Regions from separate parts of the Dermacoccus nishinomiyaensis genome, predicted to be linked through region 1. Evidence: predicted binding sites of a transcription regulator. Region 1 holds the regulator's gene; the other holds the start of a gene.
The links. Region 1 encodes HrcA, which represses chaperone genes, less so after heat shock. Its sites were predicted from a motif close to TTNGCACTCGNNNNNNNCGAGTGCNAA; they were not measured.

Region 1 (7,636 bases):
TCGGCCGTCCCGCACGTGCTCGCGACGCTCGAGCGCACGCACGACCCGGCCAACGTCGAACGCGCCGTGCGCGCCGCGAAGGACGTCGGGCTGCAGGTCAGCATCGATCTCATCTACGGCGCGCCGGGTGAGAGTCTCGACGACTGGCGCACCTCGCTCGACGCGGCGATCGCGTTGGAGCCCGACCACATCAGCGCCTACGCCCTCGTCGTCGAGGAGGGCACGAAGATGGGGGCGCAGGTGCGTCGCGGCGAGCTGCCCCTGCCCGATGACGACGACGAGGCCGACAAGTACGAGCTCGCCGACGCCTTGCTCGCGGATGCCGGGTACGACTGGTACGAGGTGTCGAACTGGGCGCGCTCGCCGCAGACGCAGTGCCGCCACAACCTCGCGTACTGGCGCGACGAGCCGTGGTGGGGTGTCGGCCCCGGCGCGCACAGCCACGTCGGCGGCGTGCGCTGGTGGAACGTCAAACATCCGCGCGCCTACGCCCAACGCGTCAACGCGGGGCTCTCGCCGGCGCTGGCACGCGAACTGCTCGAAGAGCGTCAGCGCTATGAGGAACGCGTCCTGCTCCAGGTGCGCCTCGCCGAGGGACTTCCTCTCGACATGCTCGACGATGACGGGCGACGCGCCGTCGCCGGCATCGTCGCCTCGGGGCTGATCGACGGCCCGTCAGCGGTGCGCGACAAACGAGTTCGTCTGACGCTGCGCGGTCGCCTGCTCACCGACACCGTCGTGCGGGCGCTGCTCGCGATCTGAGCCGCGCGCACCGAGACGCCTGCCTCCCGGGGCTGGCCTAGCCTCAGCGGCGATCCCCGGGCCCCTGCGTGCCCGCCTGCGCCGACCCCGACGACCGAAGGGGGCGCCGATGAACGACTCCGACTACTCGACGACGACGCTGCCGCTCCTGTTCGTCTCCATCTCCATCGTCGTCACCTTCCTCGTGACGCGCCTCATCCGCGCCGGCAAGGGTCCGTTCAAGGACAACGTCACCGAGGACGGCGTCCACGTCCGCCACGCCGTCTAAGGCATCTTCGCGCTGCTTGGCCGGCGCGGTCATGAACACCGCGGCCGAGAGTTCGGTTTTCCGCGTCCTGGGGGCGATCCTCATCGGCGCGGGCGCCTCGCTCATCCTGGGCGAGTTCGCGTTTTCCGGAGGCGGTGATCTTGGGCGAGAAGTCGACGCCCCCGAGCAGGTGGTTGGCGCCCCAGACGATGGTGATGGCGGCGATGCCGCCCCGTGCGCCGACGAGCCAGGAACCCAGCGCGCCCTCCTTGACGAAGCCGAGGTCGCGTGAGGTGATGTGCCAGGCCCGGCGGAAGACGAAGGCCGCGATCGCGAGCTGCAGCGCCATCGTCACGACGCCGATCGGCGTCACGAGGCCGTTCTCGCTGTCGCCGAACAGATCACCGACGGCGGCGACGAGACTGCCAGCGAACATGGCGAGCAGCAGGAGGCCGAGGGCACCGAGGACGTTCTTGAGCGCCGAACGCTTGTCGACGGCGGCGACGCCCTCGCGCTAACGGGGGGCCGGGGTCAGGGCAGGGATGATGATTCTTTTCTTAAATCGGGTAGGACGAAGCGCCGCGGCACGGGGTGCCGAGGGAACGTTGTCAGGGGTGGGGGCGAGCCCAGCGCTCACACGAGGTGCGCTGTTGGGGCGGGGCGTCGCGACGTGGGCCGCATCAGTTGAGGATGCGGATCTGGAACGGGTAGTCGTAGCTCTCGCCACGCGCCGAGCGCAGCGCTCCCTTGACGTGGCACCACGCGGCGACGAGGAAGATGACGGCCCAGAGCACGAGCGCGACGGGAATGCCGACGAGGGTTAAGACCAGAACCCAACCGACGATGTAGAGAATCGAGAACGCAACGTTGAAGTTGAACGCCCCGGCCGCTGCGCGGCGCACCGCGGCGGAGCGGTTTCTGTAGATGAACCACACGATGAGCGGGCCGAGGAAGCTCACCCATCCCGCAGACAGGATCGCGGCGGCCGGCGCCGACAGGTGCGCGACGATCGAGGCGGCGCGCTCGTCATCGCTGAGGTGACCCTGGCCGGTGACGGGCGGCTCGGCGCCGTACGGAGCGCCGGCCAGCCGTCCGGTTCCCTGGCCCTGCGTGCGCTCGTCGGGGTAGGGGTACGGCTGGGAGTTGCTCACGACGTCTCCTGGTGTCGAAGGGTGAATCTCTCGTTCACTGACCATGATTCCGTGTCTGCGTCCCGAGCGCATCCCCCGCGGGATCGATATTCGCGGGCCCCGGCGTCCATCCCGGGGATGATGTCGGCGCACGCCGCGCCATCCCGGCGTCTCACTGCTGCGCGGGGTCGGTGACGAAGTCGATGAGCTCCTCGACGCGTCCGAGCAGTTCGGGTTGCAGGTCGGCGTACGTGCGCACGGTGCCGAGGATCTGCTTCCATCCGCGCGCGACGTCCGCCTGCGTCGCGTGCGGCCAGCCGAGCTCGGCGAGGATGCCGTGCTTCCACGACTGCCCCTTGGGGATGACGGGCCACTTCGACCAGCCGAGCCGCTCGGGTCGTACGGACTGCCACACGTCGACGTAGGGGTGGCCGACGATGAGCACGTGGTCGCGTGCCTGCGGCAGGGCGCGTGCCTTCTCGACGATTCGTGCCTCCTTCGTGCCGGGCACGAGGTGGTCGACGAGGATGCCGAGGCGGCGTCCCTTCTCGGGTCGGAAGTCGCGGATGACGGCCGCGAGATCGTCGACGCCCTCGAGGTATTCGACGACGACGCCCTCGATGCGCAGGTCGTCACCCCACACCTTCTCGACGAGTTCGGCGTCGTGCCGTCCCTCGACGAAAATTCGCGAACCCAGCGCGACGCGCGCCTTCGCCCCGGGGACGGCGAGCGAACCGGACGCCGTCCGCCCGGCCTGCGTCTGCTGCTCGGCGAGGCGCGCGGCGGTGGCGGGTCGGGGCGCAACGAGCGTCACGGGTTCGCCATCGATGAGGAAGCCGGCGCCGAGCGGAAATCCGCGGGCCTTGCCGAAGCGATCCTCGAGGAAGACGACGTGCTGCCCGCCCGACTTCTCGACGCGCACGACGGCGCCGACGTAACCGCTCTGGGCGTCCTCGACGACGACGTCGAGCTCAGCGGGCACCTCGCGCGAACGCCCACGTCGAGGCGCGCGCCAATCGCCGGAGAGGACGTCGGAGCCGTAACGGTCGGTCATGGCGATCAGGGTAGAACCGCCCACCGACAACCGCCGTCGCGGCGCGCCGAGAACGATGGTCGCGGGCGCAGCCAGGCGCCCGTCGCGGCGTCGCCGAGGGCCGGGGAGCGCGCGCCTGCCGACCGACGGACGATGGACGACGGCGCGAGGGAACCGCCCGCGACGCTGTGGGCGAACACACCCCGCATGATTTGGCACTCGCTCGGCGTGAGTGCCAATCTTGGACGGACTGCAGATCGAAGGACGGTATCGAGGCGCGGGAGGTGAGCGCATGAGCGACGAACGGCGGCTCGAGGTGCTGCGCGCCATCGTGCAGGACTATGTCGCGACGTCCGAACCGGTGGGTTCGAAGGCGTTGCTCGAACGTCATCAGCTCGGCGTCTCCGCCGCGACGATCCGCAATGACATGGCCGCCCTCGAGGACGCCGGTCTCATCTCCGCGCCGCACACCTCGGCCGGTCGCGTGCCCACCGATGCCGGCTATCGAATCTTCGTCGACCGCCTCAGCCAGGTGCGGCCGCTGAGCGCGACACAGCGTCGCGCGATCGAGACGTTCTTGCGTCAGAGCGTCGACCTCGACGACATCGTCGAACGCACCGCCCGGCTGCTCGCCACACTGACGAACCAGGCCGCCGTCATGCAGTACCCGTCGCTGCGGCGCTCACGGGTGCGACACATCGAGCTGGTGCCGGTCGCCGAGGGGCGCCTGTCGCTCGTCGTCATCCTCGACTCAGGTCGCATCGAGCAGCGTCTCGTCTCCGTCGCCTCCGCCGACGACGAGCGCCTCGTCCAGACGCTGCGAGCGCGCGTCAACAAGGTCTCCGGCGCGCGGTTGCTCACCGAGGCCGCCGCGGCCATGACCGAGCTGGGCGCGGAGTTCGAGCCGGGGCAGCGTGCTGACGTCGACACGATCGTCGCGACGATCGCCGCGGTGTTCGCCGAGGACCGGGAGGAGCGCGTCGTGCTCGCGGGGACGGCGAACCTCGCGCGTGCCGGGCTGCGCGACGACGCGGGCCTCAGCGTCAGCCGTGTTCTCGAGGCGCTGGAGGAGCACGTCGTCCTCATGCGCCTCATCAGCACACGCGACGACGATCCGACGCACGAGGTGACCGTCCGCATCGGCGCCGAGAACGACTTCGCAGGCCTCGAGTCGACCTCGCTCGTGACGACGGCCTACGGCAGCGACGCCGTCGCGACGCTCGGCGTGCTCGGCCCGACCCGCATGGACTACCCGCAGACGATGGCGAACGTGCGCGCGGTCGCCCGCTACGTCTCCGAACTTCTCGAGCAGTGATGGCTCGGGCGCACCACGACCACATGAGTGACGAAATCTTCACCCGTCGAAAGCAAGGATGCTCGTGAACGACTACTACGCCGAACTCGGTGTCACGCGTGAGGCCTCCGTCGAGGAGATCAAGCGCGCCTACCGCAAGAAGGCCCGCAAGCTGCACCCCGACGTCAACCCCTCCCCGGAGGCGGCCGAGGAGTTCAAGCGCGTCGGGCAGGCCTACGACGTGCTCGGCGATCCGCAGAAGAAGGCGGCCTACGACCAGGGCGTCGACCCCTACGCGCCCGGCGGTAGCGCCGGGTTCAGCTTCAGCGACATCATGGACGCGTTCTTCACGGGGGGTGCCGCAGGGGGAGGCGGCGGCCCGCGCAGCCGCGTCCAGCACGGCCAGGACGCGTTGCTGCCGCTCGACATCCAACTCGCCACGGCCGTCTTCGGCGGCGAGCAGGAGCTGACGTTCGACACGGCCGTCGTCTGCTCGACCTGTCATGGCGACGGTTCGCGTCCCGGCACGGGCAAGCACACGTGTGACGTGTGCGGCGGTGCGGGGCAGACGCAGCAGGTGCAGCGCAGCTTCCTCGGCCAGGTGTTGACGTCGCGTCCGTGCACCGCGTGCCAGGGGTACGGCGACATCATCGACAGCCCGTGTTTCGAGTGCGACGGCAACGGCCGCAAGCGCGACACGCGCACCATCACGATCAAGGTACCCGCCGGCGTCGACACCGGCACGCGCATCCAGCTGCGTGGTGAAGGCGAGGTCGGCCCCGGCGGCGGCCCCGCCGGTGACCTGTACGTCGAGGTACGCGTCGAGAAGCACCCGATGTTCCAGCGTCAGGGCGACGATCTGCACTGCTCGCTCGAGCTGCCGATGTCGGCCGCGGCGCTCGGCGCCACGGTGCCGTTCGAGACGCTCGACGGCTCGCGCGACATCGACATCAAGGCCGGCACGCAGCCCGGCGACGTCATCACCCTCAAGGGCCTCGGCGTCACGCGGCTGCGCACCGACAACCGCGGCGACCTGCTCGTGCACGCCAACGTGCGCACCCCGAGCAAGCTGACGGCCGAGCAGGCCGACCTGCTGCGTCAGTTCGCCGAGTCGCGCGGAGAGGACTCGCCGGCGCCGAAGTTCCAGCCCGTCAACCAGGGCCTGCTCGGCAAGCTGCGTCAGGCCTGGAAGGGCTGAGGCGTGACCGCGCACCTCTACTTCGTCGCACCCGGCGCTCTGTCCGACGACATACCGCCGGGTGCACCCGTCGTGCTCGCGGGTGACGAGGGACGCCACGCCGTCACCGTCAAGCGGATGGGTGTCGGTGAGCAGATCCTGCTCGCCGACGGCCACGGCCTCGTCGCGCACGCCGTGGTCGCAGAGACCACGAAGGGCGAGCTGACGGCGCACGTGCGCGAGGTGACGCGCGAGACGCCGCCGGCGGTGACGTTCACGCTCGTCCAGGCGCTCGCTAAGGGCGATCGCGACCTGCAGGCGGTGGAGGCGGCGACGGAGCTCGGCGTCGACGCCGTCGTGCCGTGGCAGGGGGAGCGTTCCATCGTGCAGTGGAGGGGTGAGCGCGCCGAGAAGGCCCGCCGTAAATGGGTGGCGCAGGCCGAGGCGGCCACGAAACAATCACGACGGGCGACGCCCCCGCGCATCAGTGACCTCGTGACGAAGAACGCTGCGGCGCAGGCGATCTCGGCCACCGTCGCGGAGGGCGGCCTCGCGCTCGTCCTGCACGAGGACGCCGAGGCGAGTCTCGCGCAGGTCGAGCTGCCGTCGGCCGGTGACGTGATGCTCGTCGTCGGCCCCGAGGGCGGCATCACGCCCGCCGAGCTCGACGCGTTCGTCGCGGCCGGTGCCACGCCGGTGCGGATGGGCGCCACCGTGCTGCGTTCGTCGTCGGCCGGCCCGGCGGCGCTCGCCGCCCTGCTCGCGCGCTCGCGCTGGGTCTGAGCGCCCGAGCGACCACTAGACTGGAGACACGATGACTGACGCTTCCGCGCCCTCCGAGCGCACCCCTCACGACCCTGACGGCCAGGCTGCCTCGCAGCAGACGCGCATCGTCATCCCGCCCGACGTCGCGATGGTGCAGTTGCTCGGGCCGCAGGATCAGCTGATGCGCACGATCGAGCGCGCCTTCCCGCGCCTGTTCGTCTTTGCGCGCGGCAATGAGCTGACGATCGACGGCCCGCGCGAGGACACGGCGATCGTCGAGACCCTCGTCGGTGAGCTGCTCACGATGATCGACGCGGGCCACCAGATCAACCGTGACGCCGTCGAGCGCTCCATCGGCATGCTGCGCGGCAAGAACGCGCAGCGCCCCGCCGACGTGCTGACGACGAACATCATCTCCAGCCGCGGGCGCACGATCCGCCCGAAGACACTGGGGCAGAAGGAGTACGTCGACGCGATCGACCGCAACACGATCGTCTTCGGCATCGGCCCGGCCGGTACGGGCAAGACGTATCTGGCGATGGCGAAGGCCGTCGCGGCGCTGCAGGCCAAACAGGTCAACCGCATCATCCTGACGCGCCCTGCCGTCGAGGCCGGTGAGCGCCTCGGCTTCCTGCCCGGCACGCTCAACGACAAGATCGACCCGTATCTGCGTCCGCTCTACGACGCGCTGCACGACATGATCGACCCCGACTCGATCCCGAAGCTCATGGCCGCAGGCACGATCGAGGTCGCGCCGCTCGCGTACATGCGCGGGCGCACGCTCAACGACTCGTTCATCATCCTCGACGAGGCGCAGAACACGAGCAGCGAGCAGATGCGCATGTTCCTCACGCGCCTCGGCTTCGGTTCGAAGATCGTCGTGACGGGTGACGTCACGCAGGTCGACCTGCCGGGTGGCACGACGTCGGGCCTGCGGGTCATCGAGGACGTGCTCACCGGAATCGATGACGTCCACTTCGCCCACCTCGACTCGAGCGACGTCGTGCGTCACCGCCTCGTCTCCGACATCGTCGACGCCTACGGCCGCTACGACGCGGCAGCCGAGCGTCGCCGCGCCGAGGCGAAGAAGCGCCGCGAGGCGCGCGCCGGCGGCGAGGGGCAGCCGGCATGACGATCGACATCGCCAACGAGACCGACGTCGACGTCGAGCTGGACGAGATCCACGACTGCGCGCGCTACGCGATGGACGCGATGTTCGTCCACCCCA
Region 2 (7,636 bases), 400 kb from region 1:
CACCCGTCGCCTCGTCACCCTCGAGCGAGAGGGAGTCGAGAGCAGACGACGCGTGGATGACGGCCGAACCACCACCTGCGACGATGCCCTCTTCGATGGCCGCACGCGTGGCCGCGATGGCGTCCTCGATGCGGTGCTTCTTCTCCTTCATCTCGACCTCGGTGTGCGCACCGACGGCGATGACGCAGACGCCGCCGGCGAGCTTGGCGAGGCGCTCCTGGAGCTTCTCGCGGTCCCAGTCGGAGTCGGTGCGCTCGATCTCGGACTTGAGCTCCTTGACGCGGCCCGCGACGTCATCAGCGGCGCCGGCGCCGTCGATGATCGTCGTGTTGTCCTTCGTCACCTGGATGCGGCGTGCCTGGCCGAGCGAGTCGAGGTCGGCGTTCTCGAGCTTGAGCCCGACCTCCTCGGCGATGACCTGGCCACCGGTGAGGATCGCGATGTCCTGCAGCATCGCCTTGCGGCGGTCGCCGAAGCCGGGGGCCTTGACGGCGACGACGTTGAACGTGCCGCGGATCTTGTTGACGACGAGGGTGGAGAGGGCCTCGCCCTCGATGTCCTCGGCGATGATGAGCAGCGGCTTGCCGGACTGCACGACCTTCTCGAGGACGGGCAGCAGGTCGGCGATGGCCGAGATCTTGCCCTGGTTGATGAGGATGTAGGCGTCCTCGAGGACGGCCTCCATGCGCTCGGGGTCGGTGACGAAGTACGGCGAGAGGTAGCCCTTGTCGAACTGCATGCCCTCGGTGTACTCGAGCTTCGTCTCGGCGGTCGAGGACTCCTCGACGGTGATGACGCCGTCCTTGCCGACCTTCGCGAACGCCTCACCGATGAGGCCACCGATCGTCGCGTCCTGAGCGGACAGCGAGGCGACCTTGGCGTAGTCGTCCTGACCGTCGACGGGGCGCGCGTTGGCGAGCAGCTGGTCGTTGATGGCCGTGACGGCCTTGTCGATGCCGCGCTTCAGGCCGGACGGAGCAGCGCCCGCAGCGACGTTGCGCAGGCCCTCCTTGACGAGCGCCTGGGCGAGAACCGTCGCGGTCGTCGTACCGTCACCGGCGACGTCGTTCGTCTTGGTGGCGACCTCCTTGGCGAGCTGCGCGCCGAGGTTCTCGTACGGGTCCTCGAGCTCGACCTCGCGGGCGATCGTCACACCGTCGTTCGTGATCGTGGGGGCGCCCCACGCCTTGTCGATGACGACGTTGCGGCCCTTGGGGCCGAGCGTCACCTTGACGGCGTTGGCGAGCGCGTCGACACCGCGCTCGAGGGACTTGCGGGCGTCGTCGTTGAATTCAAGCGTCTTGGCCATGGTTCAACCTTTCGTTCGAAGGCGCCGCGCGGCGCGTGACGCGCGCAGCGGAAGAGTGTGGGGTGCGAGTGAGAGGAAAGGACGAGCCCGGCCCGGCCGTCAGACCTGAGCCGGGCTCGTCGTCACCTGCTGGCTCGACGGATCGTCAGGAGACGACCGCGAGCACGTCGCGAGCGGAGAGGATGAGGTACTCGGTACCGGCGAACTTGACCTCGGTGCCGCCGTACTTCGAGTAGATGACCTTGTCGCCGACGGCGACGTCGACCGGAACGCGGTTGCCGTGGTCGTCGATGCGACCGGGGCCGACGGCGATGACCTCGCCCTCCTGCGGCTTCTCCTTGGCGGTGTCCGGGATGACGAGGCCGGAGGCCGTGGTCTGCTCGGCCTCGACGGCCTTGACGACGATGCGGTCTTCGAGCGGCTTGATGTTGACCGACACGGTAGGACCTTCCCTTTCGCAGACCGCCCGATCTTCTCGGGCGGGACGGATGCTTTCGTTCCCTGGCCACACCACCCACCGGTGGCGGTGTGGCATGCATGTGGGCCGATATCGCCTCGCCGTCGCGGGGGTCGAGGGATGAGCTCACTGGCACTACCCAGGGGTGAGTGCTGGAACCGAATCTAGTAATGCCGTTGGCACTCGGTCAAGCCGAGTGCCAACTCGTTTCCGATGTTCGCCCACAGCGCATCGGGGGCTGCTCCGGGGGCCCCGATGACACAATGGCGGCCATGGATGCGAGCGTCGTGCACGAGTTGTTCACCGACGACGGACGCGCGCTGCTCGCCTCGCTCCCGCCCTACGAGGAGAAGAACGTCGTCATGCTGACGACGCGGCTGCGCGCCGCAGGGCACTCCCCCGAACTCGTCGCCGCTGCGCTCACCCAGTCCCGGCTGCGGGCCAGGGCCGTCGACAAGTTCGGTGATGCGGCGGCGTCGATGTTCTTCACCCCCGACGCCCTCGAACAGGCCACGCGCGCACCCATCGCCCGTCTGCACGCGCAGCGGTTCCTCGACGCCGGGGCGAGCCTCGTCATCGACGGTGGCTGCGGAATCGGTTCCGACGCCGTCGGATTCGCACAGGCCGGGCTCGACGTCATCGGCGTCGAAGCGGATCCGGAAACCGCGGCTCTGGCCGCCCAGAACCTCGCGTCGTTTCCCGGCAGTCGCGTCGTCACGGGGCGGGTCGAGGATGTCGCGGCTTCGCTCGACCAAGCCGGGGCCGCCTGGTGGTTCGACCCGGCACGCCGCACGCCCGGCGTCGCCGACATCCGCGGGCGCACGAAGCGCACGTTCTCCCTCGCGGCGCTGACGCCGACCTGGGAGCTGATCCAGCACGTCGCGGCTGCCGCCCCCGCGGCAGGCGCCAAGCTCTCGCCGAGCCTGGCCCATCACGACGTGCCGAGCGGTTGCGAGGTCGAGTTCGTCTCCTACGCCGGCGACGTCGTGGAGGCGAGCGTGTGGTGGGGCGCCGCCGTCCGTGACGTCGGCAGAACTGCGACGATCATGCGTCCCCGACCGGGCGGCTCGAGGTCGTCCGGCGATCGCGTCCCGCCCGACGTCCTGCACGTCATCGAGGCCGACTTCGACGGCATCGACGCCGCGCCCGCAAGCCGCGCGTCACTCGGACCGTACTTCTACGAGGCCGACAAGGCGTTGACGCGCAGCGGCCTCGTCGGGGCGCTGCTCGACGCCACGGGCGGCCACGAGTTCACGCCCGGACACGGCTACGTCGCGGCCGATGCGCTCGTCGACATCGGGCTGCTGGGGCGCGCCTACCGCGTGCTCGACTCCGTGCCGCTGCACGAGAAGACGCTGCGCGCCTACCTGCGCGAACGCGCCGTCGGACGCCTCACGATCAAGAAACGCGACGTGGACGTCGACGCCGACGCGCTGCGCCGCTCGCTCAAGCTCAAGGGCTCGAACGCCCTGACGGTCGTGCTCGTGACGCTCGACGGCGAGCGCCTGGCACTCGTCGTCGAACCGCTGTGACGCTCGCCGCCCCGCTTCCCTGACGCCCCGCCCCATGACGCATCCGTGAGATCGAGCGATGTGGGCGAATTCGAGCCCCCCCCCAGCGCTCGGACTCTCCCGTATCGCTCGATCTCGAGGATGGGGCGTGCGAACCGTGACCTGACCGAGATCCACGCCCCAGCTCGGACGCACTCGAGCCGTCGATACTGACGAACATGCAAACGTCCGAGGCGGGCGCCCTCTCCGAAGACTCGACGCCTGTGCCACCTGCTCCTGCCGAAACCACAGGCCGACGACCGTCCGCGCCCGGGCGCAGCGGCACGGCTACCTGGCTGATGAGCATCGCTCTCATCCTCTGGGCAGTGTGGGCCGTCAGCATCCTCGCCTCGCCGATGCGTTCCGGCAGTGTGGCCGACGCGGCCAGCGCCCTGCAGCGGCACGACGACGTGCACTGGCTCGTCGTGCAGCGCCCCTCCGACGACGGCCCGAGCGGTCACTTCACGCCGGGCCTCGCCGACCCCCTCTCCCAGGAATGGCAGGATTCGCGCTTCACGACTCCGCGCGAGAACGGTGGCGACGGCGCGGGCACGCTCTCGTCGACGCAGGAGCAGCAGATCGCCTGGAGCGACAGCTCGGGGCTGCACGTGACGCGCGACTTCAGCGTCACCGGCTGGCGCACCGCCGGGGACGGCTGGCCCGACCCCGCGTCCAGTCCGTCGGCCGCCCTCTACCGATCGCTCGCGACCCAGGCTGCGTCGACGCGCGTCACGACGGTCCGCGCGCTCACGCCGCTGGGCACGATCAGCTACGCCGACGGCTCGGGCACCGTCGAGACCTACGGGGTCGTCATGCTGCTCAGCGCGCTGATCGCGCTGGGATCGCTGTACGCCCGCCAGCCCCGTTTCGGCACCCGTTGGAGCTGGTTCTGGATCTTCAGCTGCCCCATGGGCGTCGGCCTCGTGTGGTACCTGATGCGCGAGGGGTGGTTCGGCCGTTCCACGGCCCCTGCGCCCGATCAGCGACGTTCAGGCTTCGCCGGCTTCGCTGCGTTCGTCGGCATCAGCTGGGTGCTAGGTTCGCTCGTGCATGCTTGGCTGTTTCGCTGACGCCGTGTCAGCGAGCTCGAGCGAAATGGGCGAATGCGAGCGCCACAGCGCTCGAACTCACCCATTTCGCTCGATCCCTCAGTGGGGCGCACGCACGGGGCATGACGGTCCGCCGGAAGGCGGCACGCTCATCGACAGGCTGAAGAGCCCACCCCGTCCTTGCCGACGGCGACGGGCAGCGTCCCGCCGGCCTTGGCCTTGCCGGTCAGGACGTCCGCGAGCGCCGCGAACGTCGGCTGCGTCGAACCGTAGGCCGCGAGTCCGACGGTGTCGGAGCCGCGCAGAGCGAGCGGGTAGGGCGTGTCGAGGGCGATCTGCACGCCGCTGTTTCCGGCCTTGATCGCTCCTGACGTGCCGGGCGACGTCGCCTCCGCTCCCCCGCCGGCGGACGATTCGCCGGCGTTGTACACGCCCCCTTCGAGCAGGTTCACCCGCGTGCCCTGCAGTCCGACGTCGACGCCGCGGGCCTTCAGCTCCTTCGTCAGCGTCGCTCGATGTTCCGCCGTCCCCCCTTCGACCCGCACACGGCTCCCGACGAGGTCACGCCCGCAGCGCCCGCCGAGCTGGGTGATCGACGCCTTCGCGAGACGGCGCGCGTCGTCGTCATGGGAACCGCGCACCGACGCGTCGGGCGCACTGACGTGCTGGTGCCGCGTCGTCGCGACGATGCGCGCTGCGGATTCGATGAGCCGCTGGCGCGTCAGTTCTCCTGAGGCGACGGCCTTCTCGATCGCGCTCACCGACGCACTCGCGTCGGCGGGCATGAGCACGACATCGGCTCCGGCCTCGAGCGCCGACACCGCTGCAGCGCCGCCGCGATCGAACTTCTTGACGATCGCGCCCATGTTCATGCCGTCGGTGACGATGAGCCCCTTGAACCCGAGCTTGTCGCGCAACTGGCCCGTGAGCACCTTCGGCGAGAGTGTGCTCGGCACGATGGGGTCGACGTCCTTGACGACGATGTGCGCCGTCATGATGGCCGGCACGCCGGCCTTGCTCGCCGAGGCGAACGGCACCCAGTCGCGCTTCATGAGCTGCTCGACCGACTGAGCCTGGACGGCGTAGTCGACATGCGTGTCCGTCGTCACCGAGCCGTGGCCCGGAAAGTGTTTGATGACGGGCACGATGCCGGCCTGCTGGTAACCGGCGACCTGCGCGTTGACAGCTCGCGCGACGCGCTGCGGGTCGCTGCTCGGCGAGCGCACGCCGATCGTCGGGTCGCTCGGGCCGACAGTGACGTCCGCGTCGGGCGCGAAGTTCATCGTCACGCCGAGCGAACGCAGCTCCCGGCCTTCGTCCTTGGCGAGCTGCGTCGCGAGCGCCGCATCGTCGGCGGCGCCGTAGGCCATCGCACCCGGCAGCGGGGTGACGCCGGAGGTGATGCGGGTGACCGGACCGCCCTCCTGATCGATGCCGATGACGGCCGGCCACGAGCGTCCGCTCTCCTTGACGGCGCCCTGCACCGCTTTCGTGACGGCCGGCAAGCCCGCTGACTCGGCCGTGGGGTTGCTCGGAACGTTGTCGCCCATGATGATGACCCCGCCGAGGCCATTGCGACGCACTGCATCGGCGGCCGCCTGCGGGCTCGTGCCCTGGTAGTACCCGACGATGACCTGCCCGGCGAGCTGCTTCGTCGTCAGCTTCGAGACGTCACCCGTAGCGGCGTCGAGCTCTGCCTGTGTCGGCAGGCCCGTGTCGGCCTGGGCGCGATTTCCGTCAGCCGGCGCCGATGCGCCGGCCGAACCGGACGCCTTCGACGATGCCGACGATCCGGACGATGACGCGGGCTTGCCGTCGTCCGACGAACTGCACGAGGCGAGCGTCATCGACAACGTTGCGGCGGCGACGACCGTCAGGCGGACGCGGCGTCGGCGGGGCGCGAGTCGGGCCTGGTCGGCGGCGAAGGCGACGCCCGCGGGGGCGACGTCAGGCGTGCCGGTAACAGGGGTGGTTGCGGGGGTGCGCGGGGTCATCCCATCACCTGTCCGATCGGCATGGAGGAGTCGGCGGGCACGGCGAGCGTCGACGGTGCGATGCCCTTCGCGACGAGGTGCGCGCCGAGCGTCGCGACCATCGCGCCGTTGTCGGTGCACAGGCTCAGTTTCGGCACGCGGATCGAGATGCCCGCCGACGTGCAACGCTGCTCGAGCACCGTGCGCAGCCGCGAGTTGGCCGAGACGCCGCCGCCGACCATGAGGTTGTCGCACTTGTAGTCGCGGCAAGCCATGACGGCCTTCTTCGTGATGACGTCGACGACGGCCTCCTGGAAGGACGCGGCGACATCGGCGACCGGAACCTCTTCCCCGGCAGCCTGTTTCGTCGCGACCCAGCGGGTGACGGACGTCTTGAGGCCGCTGAACGAGAAATCGTACCGGTGCTTCTCGAGGTCCTTCTTCGTCGACAACCCACGCGGGAACAGGATGGCCTTCGGGTCGCCGTCCTTGGCCGCCTCGTCGATCGCCGGGCCGCCCGGGTAGGGCAGGCCGAGTACGCGCGCCACCTTGTCGAACGCCTCGCCGCACGCGTCGTCGATCGTGTTGCCGAGGCTGCGCACGTCCGTCGCGATGTCGGGCACGTAGAGCAGGTTCGTGTGGCCGCCGGAGACGAGCAGCCCCATCGTCGGTTCCGGCAGCGGGCCGTGCTCGAGCATGTCGACGGCGACGTGCGCCGCGAGGTGGTTGACGCCGTAGAGCGGCTTGTCGAGGGCGATCGACAGGGCCTTCGCTGCCGCGACACCGACCATGAGCGCACCGGCGAGACCTGGGCCGACGGTGACGGCGATCGCGTCGACGTCGGCGAGCTTGACGCCCGCCGTGTCGCAGGCGCGACTCAGCGACGGGATCATCGCCTCGAGGTGCGCGCGGCTCGCGATCTCGGGCACGACACCACCGAAGCGGGCGTGCAGATCCATCGAACTCGCAACCTCGTTGGCGAGCAGCGTCGTGCCGCGCACGAGGCCGATGCCTGTCTCGTCGCACGAACTCTCGATGCCGAGGACGAGGGGTTCGCGGGTGGCGGTGAGGCTCATCGGGTCTCCTTCAGGAGCTTGCGCATGATGACGGCGTCGACGTCACCGGGTTGGTAGTAGCGACGGCGCACGGTGAGGCGATCGAACCCGGCGCGTTCGTAGAGACGCAGCGCAGGGTCGTTGTCGGCGCGCACCTCGAGCAGCAGGGCTTCGGCGCCCGCGTGCGTGGCGGCTGTGACGAGGTGATCGAGCAGCCGACGCCCCAGCCCTGTGCCGCGCGCC

Region 2: the regulator HrcA is predicted to act here: its motif matches at 1,943-1,969, upstream of groES (co-chaperone GroES).

What each region holds. Positions count from the first base shown of each region.
Region 1 covers NZ_UFXX01000002.1:42,650-50,285, reverse strand. The annotation lists gene hemW (radical SAM family heme chaperone HemW) at 1-762, shown strand, start outside; gene DYE07_RS14820 (hypothetical protein) at 872-1,030, shown strand; gene DYE07_RS12055 (hypothetical protein) at 993-1,445, opposite strand; gene DYE07_RS12050 (DUF4870 domain-containing protein) at 1,690-2,160, opposite strand; gene DYE07_RS12045 (DUF3097 domain-containing protein) at 2,312-3,193, opposite strand; gene hrcA (heat-inducible transcriptional repressor HrcA) at 3,465-4,487, shown strand; gene dnaJ (molecular chaperone DnaJ) at 4,552-5,664, shown strand; gene DYE07_RS12030 (16S rRNA (uracil(1498)-N(3))-methyltransferase) at 5,668-6,426, shown strand; gene DYE07_RS12025 (PhoH family protein) at 6,458-7,540, shown strand; gene ybeY (rRNA maturation RNase YbeY) at 7,537-7,636, shown strand, end outside.
Region 2 covers NZ_UFXX01000002.1:441,356-448,991, forward strand. The annotation lists gene groL (chaperonin GroEL) at 1-1,309, opposite strand, end outside; gene groES (co-chaperone GroES) at 1,455-1,748, opposite strand; gene DYE07_RS13840 (class I SAM-dependent methyltransferase) at 2,039-3,298, shown strand; gene DYE07_RS13845 (hypothetical protein) at 3,616-4,386, shown strand; gene DYE07_RS13850 (glycoside hydrolase family 3 protein) at 4,515-6,359, opposite strand; gene tsaD (tRNA (adenosine(37)-N6)-threonylcarbamoyltransferase complex transferase subunit TsaD) at 6,356-7,414, opposite strand; gene rimI (ribosomal protein S18-alanine N-acetyltransferase) at 7,411-7,636, opposite strand, start outside.